DNA from 4 places in the Kitasatospora sp. NPDC056531 genome. Region 3 is predicted to be linked to each of the others. Evidence: riboswitches for the same ligand, from Rfam matches in the RefSeq annotation. Region 3 holds a riboswitch; each other region holds the start of a gene.

Region 1 (2,178 bases), on a different contig from region 3:
CGCTGCCGAGGATCCGGTCGAAGCACGGGTCGCCGACCACCCGGGCGACGTCCAGCGCCTCGGGGCAGGAGACCCGCAGCCGGTCCAGCTGCTCGGGGTGGGAGAGGCCGAGGACGTCCACGAACACCCGCCCCCGGTGGGTGAGTTCGTTGCGGGACAGGCCTGCGGCGCTGACCGTGTCACCGGTGGACTCGGTGACCAGGCGGTTGTAGCCGGCGCCGTGCGGGAGGACGACCAGGTGGGCGTCCAGCCGGTGCATGGAGGCGTGGACGGCGCAGGCGACGGCCAGGTCGAAGCGGCGGCGGACGGCGTCCTCCCACTCCAGCACGGTGTAGCCGGGCAGGCCGCGCAGGTAGTCGGTGAGGCCGCGGTCGGCGAAGGCGGAGCCGGGGTTGACGGTGAAGTACCGTTCGATGCCGTCCTGGTTCAGCAGGGTGAGGACGTCCAGGACCCGGGTCGCCGAGGTGAGGGTGCGGGCGACCGCCAGCACGCGGGCCTTGACCGGGCGGGTGTTCCAGCGGTCGGCGGGCCAGACGTGGGGGTGGGACGGCACCTCATGATCGTACTCATCCAGCCGCTCCCGGGGTGCCCCTTGCGAGAGACGGCCGGCCCCGAGTGTCGGTCAGCCCGCCGCTGCGGTGGGTTCGTGGTGCTCTCCGGCGGCGCACTCGTCGAGGAGGGGGCGCATGCTGTCGTCCACGAGCCGGTAGCGCACCACGCGTCCGTCCTTGTCTCCGGTGACCACGCCCGCCGTGCGCAGCAGCCGCAGGGCCTGGGACACGGCGGGGTCGCGCATGCCGGTGGCAACCGCCAGGTCGGTGACGGCGAGCGGGCCGGCCCGGTTCAGGGCGAGCAGCAGGGCGAGCCGTCCGGGGTCGGCGAGCAGGGAGAACCGCTCGGCCCAGGACCGGACGTGCGCGGTGTCGCCGATCGCGGCGATGGCCTCGCAGACCCGGTGGCCGTCGATGGTGCGGTGGCCCGCGCGGTCGGCCGGTACGAGATGCATGCGGACATTCTTGCAGGCAGGGGCCTGTGATCCTGGACACCTGCACAGGTGCGCAACCTTGCGAGGGTGAGGCCGGAGCCCTACGGTGTTCCCCGCCGTGGTGCTCGGGAAGACCGGTGACGGACCCTCAGGGGTCCCAGTCCGGAGCGGCCCTCGCCACTGTGATCGGGGGAGAGTTGTCCGTACCCACGTGCCACTGGGCGCCTCGTGCGCTTGGGAAGGCGGGTCCGGAAGCCCCGTAAGCCAGGAGACCGGCCACGGCATCTCACGAAGTCATTCCACGAGGTGCTGGAGCGTGATCCGAAGATGACCCTGCCCGAAACCGCCACTCCTGCTGAGGCGGCCCCCTCCGTCCTGCCCACCTTCAGGTGGAAGCGCGAGGACACCATCCGCACGGCCGGGCTGATGGGGGTGATCCTGGCCATGCACGTGGTGGCCTTCGGGACGCTCATCTTCCTGGTCGCGCCCCACAACTACGCGGTCGGTACCCAGGTCTTCGGGGTGGGCCTGGGCATCACCGCGTACACCCTCGGCATGCGGCACGCCTTCGACGCCGACCACATCGCGGTGATCGACAACACCACCCGCAAGCTGATGGCGGACGGCAAGCGGCCGGTCTCGGTCGGCTTCTGGTTCGCCCTCGGGCACTCCTCGATGGTGGTCATCATGGCCGCCCTGGTGGCGGGCGGCGCGCAGCTGGCGAACACGCTGATGGACGACGACTCGGCCACCCACAAGTGGCTCGGGCTGGTCGGCACCACGGCCTCCGGCGCCTTCCTCTACCTGATCGGCGCGCTCAACCTGGCGGCGCTGCTCGGCATCCTCAAGGTGTTCCGCTCGATGCGGGCCGGGAAGTACGACGAGGCGGAGCTGGAGGAGCACCTCAACTCGCGCGGCTTCATGGCCCGGCTGCTGAACCGGGCGACCCGCTCGATCACCCGGCCCGGGCAGATGTTCCCGGTGGGCATGGTGCTGGGCCTCGGCTTCGACACCGCGACCGAGGTCACCCTGATGGTGATGGCCGGCTCGGGTGCGGCGGCCGGGCTGCCCTGGTACGCGATCGTCTGCCTGCCGCTGCTGTTCGCGGCGGGGATGAGCCTGTTCGACACTCTGGACGGGACCTTCATGAACTTCGCGTACCAGTGGGCGTTCTCCAACCCGGTGCGCAAGGT
Region 2 (2,178 bases), on a different contig from region 3:
CGCCTGGCGCGCGGTGAGCGCGTGCAGGTCGTCGCCGTCCAGCCGGACGGCCCCGCCGGCCGGCCGCAGCACCCGGTAGACGCAGCGCAGCAGGGTCGACTTGCCGCTGCCGTTCGGTCCGACCAGGCCGACCACCTGGCCGGCGGCGGCCTTCAGGTGCACCTCGTGGACCAGCCGGGTGCCGGCCAGTTCCACCGAGACGGCGTCGACGGCGAGGTCCTCGGCGTCCGTCACATCGGTCAGGGCCGTCATCGGGCACCCCCGAGGGCGGTGCCGCGACGGCGCATCAGCAGTAGGAAGGCGGGCACCCCGAGGACCGCGGTGAACACCCCGACGGGCAGTTCGGCGGGTGCCAGCAGGGTGCGCGAGGCGATGTCCACCCAGACCAGCAGGAGCGCCCCGGCGAGCGGGGCGATCAGCAGCACCCGGCGGTGTCCGGCGCCGACCAGCATCCGGGCCAGGTGCGGCATCAGCAGCCCGACGAAGCCGATCGCCCCGCTGACCGCGACCACGGTGCCGGTGACGGCGGCGGTCACCGTGAACAGTTCGCGGCGCAGCCGGTCAGGGTCCACGCCGAGCGAGGCGGAGGTCTCGTCGCCCATGGCGAGCGCGTCCAACCGCCCGGCGGCGCAGCCGAGGTAGGCCAGTCCGGCCAGGACGGTGCAGGCGGCGATCGGCACCGAGCCCCAAGTGGCGCCGCCGAGGCTGCCGAGCAGCCACATCATCGCGTCCCGGGCGGCCTCGCCGCGGTCGGCGGCGAAGACCATCAGGGTGGTGGCGGCGGAGAAGCCGTAGGACAGGGCGGTGCCGGTGAGCACCAGGCGCAGCGGGGTGAGGCCGTACGCGGTGCGGGCGGCGAGGTAGACCAGCGTCATGGCGACCAGCGCGGAGCCGAAGGCGGAGGCGGAGATCGCCCACACCCCGAGCGAGGCGAAGGCGCCGAACAACAGGACGGCGTTGGCGCCGACGGCCGCGCCGGAGGAGATGCCGAGGACGAAGGGGTCGGCGAGCGCGTTGCGCACCAGCGCCTGGACGGCGACGCCGGTGGCGGCGAGTCCGGCGCCGACCACGGCGGCCAGGACGGTGCGCGGCAGCCGGATCTCCCAGACGATGGCGTACCCGGCCGCCTCGCTCGCGTCCAGCCGGCCGCCCGTCAGTCCGGCGCCCAGGAGCCGCAGGACGCGGGGGAGTTCGATTCCGGAGGCGCCGAGCGCGACCCCGGAGACCAGGGAGAGCAGCAGGGCGGCGGCGAGGCCGACGGCGAGTGGGAGCGTGGGTATTCGGCGAGCGGGCGAACTGCTGTCCACGAGAGGATCGCGCCTTGCCTCGGGCCGTGGGCGTGCCGGGGCGGGCGCCGGCCGGGGGCGTGCCCGGGCGCCTTCCCCTCGCAGTCCACGGCGAGTTGTCGGGAGTTCAGCGGCCGAGGGCGATCGGGCTGGCGCGGACGCGGGGGGTGCCCCCGGGGCCGCGCTCACCGTTGCGGGTCAGCGCCGGATTCACACCGGACTTCCCCCTCGGACGCCCTGGCAGCATAACAGCCACTCAGGCCAGGCAACCCTTACCTGGCATGGATCGGGCGTGAACGCACGACCGCCCCCGTCCGACGGGCGGACGGGGGCGGCCGGGTGGCGACGCGTCAGGCTCAGGCCTGCTTGGTCTCCCAGAAGATCTTGTCGACCTCGGCGATCAGGTCCAGCAGGGCCTGGCCGGTGGCCGGGTCGGTGGACGCCTTGGCGGCCGAGGCGGCCTTCAGGGTGTCGTTGATCAGCTGGTGCAGCTGGGGGTACTTCTCGAAGTGCGGGGCCTTGAAGTAGTCGCTCCACAGCACCGAGATGTGGTGCTTGACGGCCTCGGCGCGCTGCTCCTTGATGATGATGGCGCGGGCGCGGAAGTGCGGGTCCTCGTTGGCCTGGTACTTCTCCTGGGTGGCCTTGACCGACTCGGCCTCAAGCTTGGCCTGCGCCGGGTCGTAGACGCCGCAGGGCAGGTCGCAGTGGGCGTGAGCGGTGGCACGCGGTGCAAACAGACGAGAGAACATGGGAGTCCTTCCTTAGATCGTCTTCCCGCGCCCGAGATTACCCTTCCGCCCCCCGGGTTTCGCGATCGGGCGGTGGGCCTAGGGCGAAAGGCGGACCCGGAACCGGGGTAATCCGGACATCGAACGGATGACGGTCCGTG
Region 3 (2,178 bases):
GCCACCCCCAGCTGGGCATCCTGGTCTGGGTCGCGCTGCTGGCCCTCGGGATGGAGCAGTCCGCCCTGCGCTACCAGAACGGGCCCGACTCCGGCCGCCTGCTGGCCGTCCTGCGGGCGCACGCCGTGCCCCAGGGCCACTACCTCACCGAGGTCGACGGCCTCGCCGAGTACTACCTGGGCAGCGTCAGCAAGCCCGAGCAGTGGGTCTCGGCGCGCGCCGGGACGGACTACCGCGACGGCGCCGGAGCGCAGCACCACGGCCAGGACGGCAGCACCGCCGCGATCCGGGACGGCTGGTTCACCATGGTGGTCCTCGACAGCACCGCCCCGGAGGCCACCGACCGGGCTCTGAGCGCCGCCCTGGCCGCCGGCGGGCAGTACCGGCTGATCGCCCAGTTCACCTCCCCAACCGGTGATTCGAGCACGTACAAGGTGTACCTGAAGCACTGACAGCCCGCCGGGCCCGTCGGCGCCAGCGACACGACAGGCACAACATATGGTGCCGCCGCAGTCCGCTGGCACTACATGTATGCTCACTCCTGCTGTCGATGCAGGGGAACCCGGTGGGAGTCCGGGACTGCCCCGCAGCGGTGTGCGGGCGGCTCCAGCAGCCGTGTCCGCGAGTCCGAGTACCTGCCGACGGCGTGCCCACGGCCCTCCCGCAGAGGCCGCGCCAGCACCAGCACCACACCTCCGGGCCTCGCGGGCGGGCCGGGGAGACACCGTCGCGCGACGCCGTTTGCGTTCGCGCCGTGCTCCCCTGCCCGGATCGGTCCGGTGCCACTCGATCACCGCCGCCGATCGCCGCCAGGAGAGAGCGCCTTGACCACCGCTGCCTCAGCCACCCTGCCCGCCCAGGGCTCCGGTACCGCCTTCACCGACCCGACGGTCTCCGACCCCGGCGGAGCGCTGCTGCGGCTTCTCACCGACCGCAGCGCCGACCTCACCGAGGTGGACCCCGGCCATGTCGCCGCCGCCGCGCTGCGCGGTCGCCACGCCGGCTCGGACTACGCCGAGCTGCGCGGGCTGGCCGTGGACGCCGCCGCGTCGATGATCGCCGAGGACCCCCAGTACTCGAAGCTGGCGGCCCGTCTGCTCGCCCTGGAGATCGTCGACGAGGCGAACAGCCAGGGCGCGGTCTCCTTCTCCGCCTCGATCGCCGTCGGCCACGCCGAGGGCCTGATCGGCGACACCACCGCGGCCTTCGTCGCCAAGCACGCCGCCGCCCTGAACGCGCTGATCGACACCGCCGGCGACGACCGCTTCGAGTACTTCGGCCTGCGCACCGTGCAGTCCCGATACCTGCTGCGCCACCCGATCACCCGCAAGGTGATCGAGACCCCGCAGCACTTCCTGCTCCGCGTCGCCTGCGGCCTGGCGGTCGGCGACTCCGAGCAGTCGGTGCGCGAGGTGGCCGAGCTGTACGGCCTGATGAGCCGCCTGGAGTACCTGACCTCCTCCCCGACGCTCTTCAACTCCGGCACCCGGCACCCGCAGATGTCGAGCTGCTACCTGCTCGACTCCCCGCTGGACAACCTGGACTCGATCTACAACCGCTACGCGCAGATCGCCCGGCTGTCCAAGCACGCCGGCGGCATCGGCCTGTCCTACTCGCGCATCCGCTCGCGCGGCAGCCTGATCCGCGGCACCAACGGCAAGTCCAACGGCATCGTCCCGTTCCTGCGCACCCTCGACTCCTCGGTCGCCGCGGTCAACCAGGGCGGCCGGCGCAAGGGCGCGGCCTGCGTCTACCTGGAGACCTGGCACGCCGACATCGAGGAGTTCCTGGAGCTGCGCGACAACACCGGTGAGGAGGCGCGCCGCACCCACAACCTCAACCTGGCGCACTGGATCCCGGACGAGTTCATGCGCCGGGTCAACGCCAACGCCGACTGGTCGCTGTTCTCCCCCGCCGACGTGCCCGAGCTGGTCGACCTGTGGGGGGCCGACTTCGACGAGGCGTACCGCAAGGCCGAGCAGGCCGGCAAGGCCGTCCGCACCATCCCGGCGCAGACCCTGTACGCCCGCATGATGCGCACCCTGGCGCAGACCGGCAACGGCTGGATGACCTTCAAGGACGCCTCCAACCGCGCCGCCAACCAGACCGCGCTGCCGGGCCGCACGGTGCACTCCTCCAACCTGTGCACCGAGATCCTGGAGGTCACGGACGACTCCG
Region 4 (2,178 bases), on a different contig from region 3:
GACGAGGCGGGCGAGGGCGCGGAGCTGGGGCTGCCAGCGGCCGGCGACGCACTGGCGCAGCAGCCGGTCCAGGGCCTCGGCGCGGCCGGTGGCCTCGACCAGCTCGGTCAGCCGCAGGCCGAGGACCTGGGCGAGGGCGTGGGTCTGGTCAGGGTCGCCGTCCCAGTGGCCGGTCAGTTCGGCCTCCCGGTAGGCGGGCAGGGACATGCCGACACGTTCGGCCACGGCCTCCTGGCCGAGTTCGCGGGCGATGCGGTGGTCCCGCAGGCGCGTCGGGCGGGCGCCCATCAGGTCGGCGGCGGGGCACCAGAGGGCGCGGGCGAGGGCGATGAGCTCGGCCTCGCCCGGCCGCAGGTCGCCGTTCTCCCAGGCGAGGACGTGGCCGAACAGCAGCCGTACACCGTGGGCGGCCATGCCCTCGGCGACCTGTTCGGGGGTCAGGCCGAGGCCGACCCGGTGGACGCGGGCGGCCTCGGGCGAGAACGGCACCGGGGGCGGGGCGGCGGCGGGGGTCTTTCGGCGGCGCATGGCACCGAACGGTAGGCGCGGTCCTCGGCGTGGCCCCAGCCCCAGAACGCACGAAGCGGGACTGACGGGCCCTCCGCCGCGCTGGGCGATCGCACAGTGACGACACCCGGCCGCCGTGTGGCCGCCCCGTGGCCGCCGTGTGACCAACCCCTCCGTGACCTCGGTTGACGCGTGGATCGGCCGCGTGATGGGATCCTTGCGCCAAACGGAGGCATGGAGAGGAAGCCGGTGCGAGTCCGGCGCGGTCCCGCCACTGTCACCGGGGAGCACGCTCGGAAGGTGCCACGGCGGACCGTCAGAAGCCGCTGGAAGGCCCGAGGGTGCGTCCGACCCGGAAGCCAGGAGACTCTCGCCCCCGGTACGTCGATCCAGGGCGCGGACCCTGAGTGAGGACACGCACGCGATGCAGCCTGCCCCGCCCCGTCGGACCTCGAGCTGCCCACCGCCGTGCGCCCGCTGACCCGCGCCGCCGCCTTCGCGCTGGGCGCCGTCGCGGGCTACGCCGTCGACGCCCGCTTCGCCGACCCCCGCCGCGGCCACCCCGTCGCGCTCTTCGGCAACGCCGCGACCCGCCTCGAACGGCGTCTGTGGCGCGACGACCGCACGGCCGGGACGGCGTACACGGCGCTGTGCGTGGGCGCGGTCGCGGCCGGCGCACTGGCCCTGGACCGAACGGTGGGACGCCGTCCGCTGGGGCGGGCGGCACTGGCCGCGGCGGCGACCTGGACGGTGCTCGGCGGCACCTCGCTGACCCGGGAGGCGCGCACCATCGGCCGCTCCCTCACCGCGGGCGATCTGACGGCCGCCCGGGAACGACTGCCGCACCTGTGCGGGCGGGACCCGAGCGCGCTGGACGAACAGCAGATCGCCCGGGCCGTGGTCGAGTCGGTGGCCGAGAACACCGCCGACGCCGTGGTGAACGCGCTGACCTGGGGCGCTCTGGCGGGCACGCCGGGCCTACTGGCCTTCCGCGCGGTGAACACCCTGGACGCGATGGTGGGCCACCGCTCGCCCCGCTACGCCCGCTTCGGCTGGGCCTCGGCCCGGCTGGACGACGTGGCCGGCTGGCCGGGCGCCCGGCTCACCGCGCTGCTGACGGTGGCCGCCGCACCCGAGCCCCGCACCGCCTGGCGGGTCTGGCGGCGGGACGGCTCCGCGCACCCGAGCCCGAACGCGGGCCAGGCCGAGTCGGCCTTCGCCGGCGCGGTGGGCGTCCGGCTGGGCGGGACTCTGCAGTACCCGCACGAGCCGAAGGGCGCGCCGGAGCCGAAAGCGACGAGCGACAAGCGACCGACGCAGGAGGGAGCGCCGGAGCGAGGAGCGTCGGCTCCGGGCCAGGAGCGCCCGGAGGCGAGTGCGGAGCCACGGCAAAGGGTGGAGCACCGGCCGGTGCTGGGCGCGGAGTTGCGGCCGGTGACGGTGGACGACATCGAGCGGGCCTGCACGCTGTCCCGGCGGGTGGGCGCGCTGGCGCTGGGTACGACGGTCGCGGGGCACGTCCTGCTGCGGCTCCTGATGAAGAGGGGTGGGGCATGACGAACGCGCTGCTGGTCGCCGGGACGACCTCGGACGCGGGCAAGAGCGTGGTGACGGCCGGGATCTGCCGCTGGCTGGCCCGCCAGGGCGTGCGGGTCGCGCCGTTCAAGGCGC

What was found. Region 3 has a riboswitch for cobalamin ahead of ACFQ87_RS39285 (ribonucleoside-diphosphate reductase subunit alpha). Riboswitches for the same ligand answer to the same signal wherever they lie in the genome.
Region 1: linked by a shared signal. The riboswitch ahead of ACFQ87_RS30445 (HoxN/HupN/NixA family nickel/cobalt transporter) and the one ahead of ACFQ87_RS39285 (ribonucleoside-diphosphate reductase subunit alpha) in region 3 are both predicted to bind cobalamin.
Region 2: linked by a shared signal. The riboswitch ahead of ACFQ87_RS32270 (FecCD family ABC transporter permease) and the one ahead of ACFQ87_RS39285 (ribonucleoside-diphosphate reductase subunit alpha) in region 3 are both predicted to bind cobalamin.
Region 4: linked by a shared signal. The riboswitch ahead of ACFQ87_RS20840 (cobalamin biosynthesis protein) and the one ahead of ACFQ87_RS39285 (ribonucleoside-diphosphate reductase subunit alpha) in region 3 are both predicted to bind cobalamin.

The regions. Positions count from the first base shown of each region.
Region 1 is NZ_JBHTTU010000048.1:29,544-31,721, reverse strand. Features, by position in the region: gene ACFQ87_RS30455 (hypothetical protein) at 1-553, opposite strand, end outside; gene ACFQ87_RS30450 (ArsR/SmtB family transcription factor) at 623-1,006, opposite strand; cobalamin riboswitch at 1,088-1,281, shown strand; gene ACFQ87_RS30445 (HoxN/HupN/NixA family nickel/cobalt transporter) at 1,313-2,178, shown strand, end outside.
Region 2 is NZ_JBHTTU010000056.1:24,704-26,881, forward strand. Features, by position in the region: gene ACFQ87_RS32265 (ABC transporter ATP-binding protein) at 1-252, opposite strand, end outside; gene ACFQ87_RS32270 (FecCD family ABC transporter permease) at 249-1,307, opposite strand; cobalamin riboswitch at 1,404-1,555, opposite strand; gene sodN (superoxide dismutase, Ni) at 1,643-2,038, opposite strand.
Region 3 is NZ_JBHTTU010000105.1:10,557-12,734, reverse strand. Features, by position in the region: gene ACFQ87_RS39290 (glycosyltransferase family 39 protein) at 1-452, shown strand, start outside; cobalamin riboswitch at 515-658, shown strand; gene ACFQ87_RS39285 (ribonucleoside-diphosphate reductase subunit alpha) at 849-2,178, shown strand, end outside.
Region 4 is NZ_JBHTTU010000023.1:53,639-55,816, reverse strand. Features, by position in the region: gene ACFQ87_RS20845 (helix-turn-helix domain-containing protein) at 1-528, opposite strand, end outside; cobalamin riboswitch at 746-877, shown strand; gene ACFQ87_RS20840 (cobalamin biosynthesis protein) at 976-2,064, shown strand; gene ACFQ87_RS20835 (cobyric acid synthase) at 2,061-2,178, shown strand, end outside.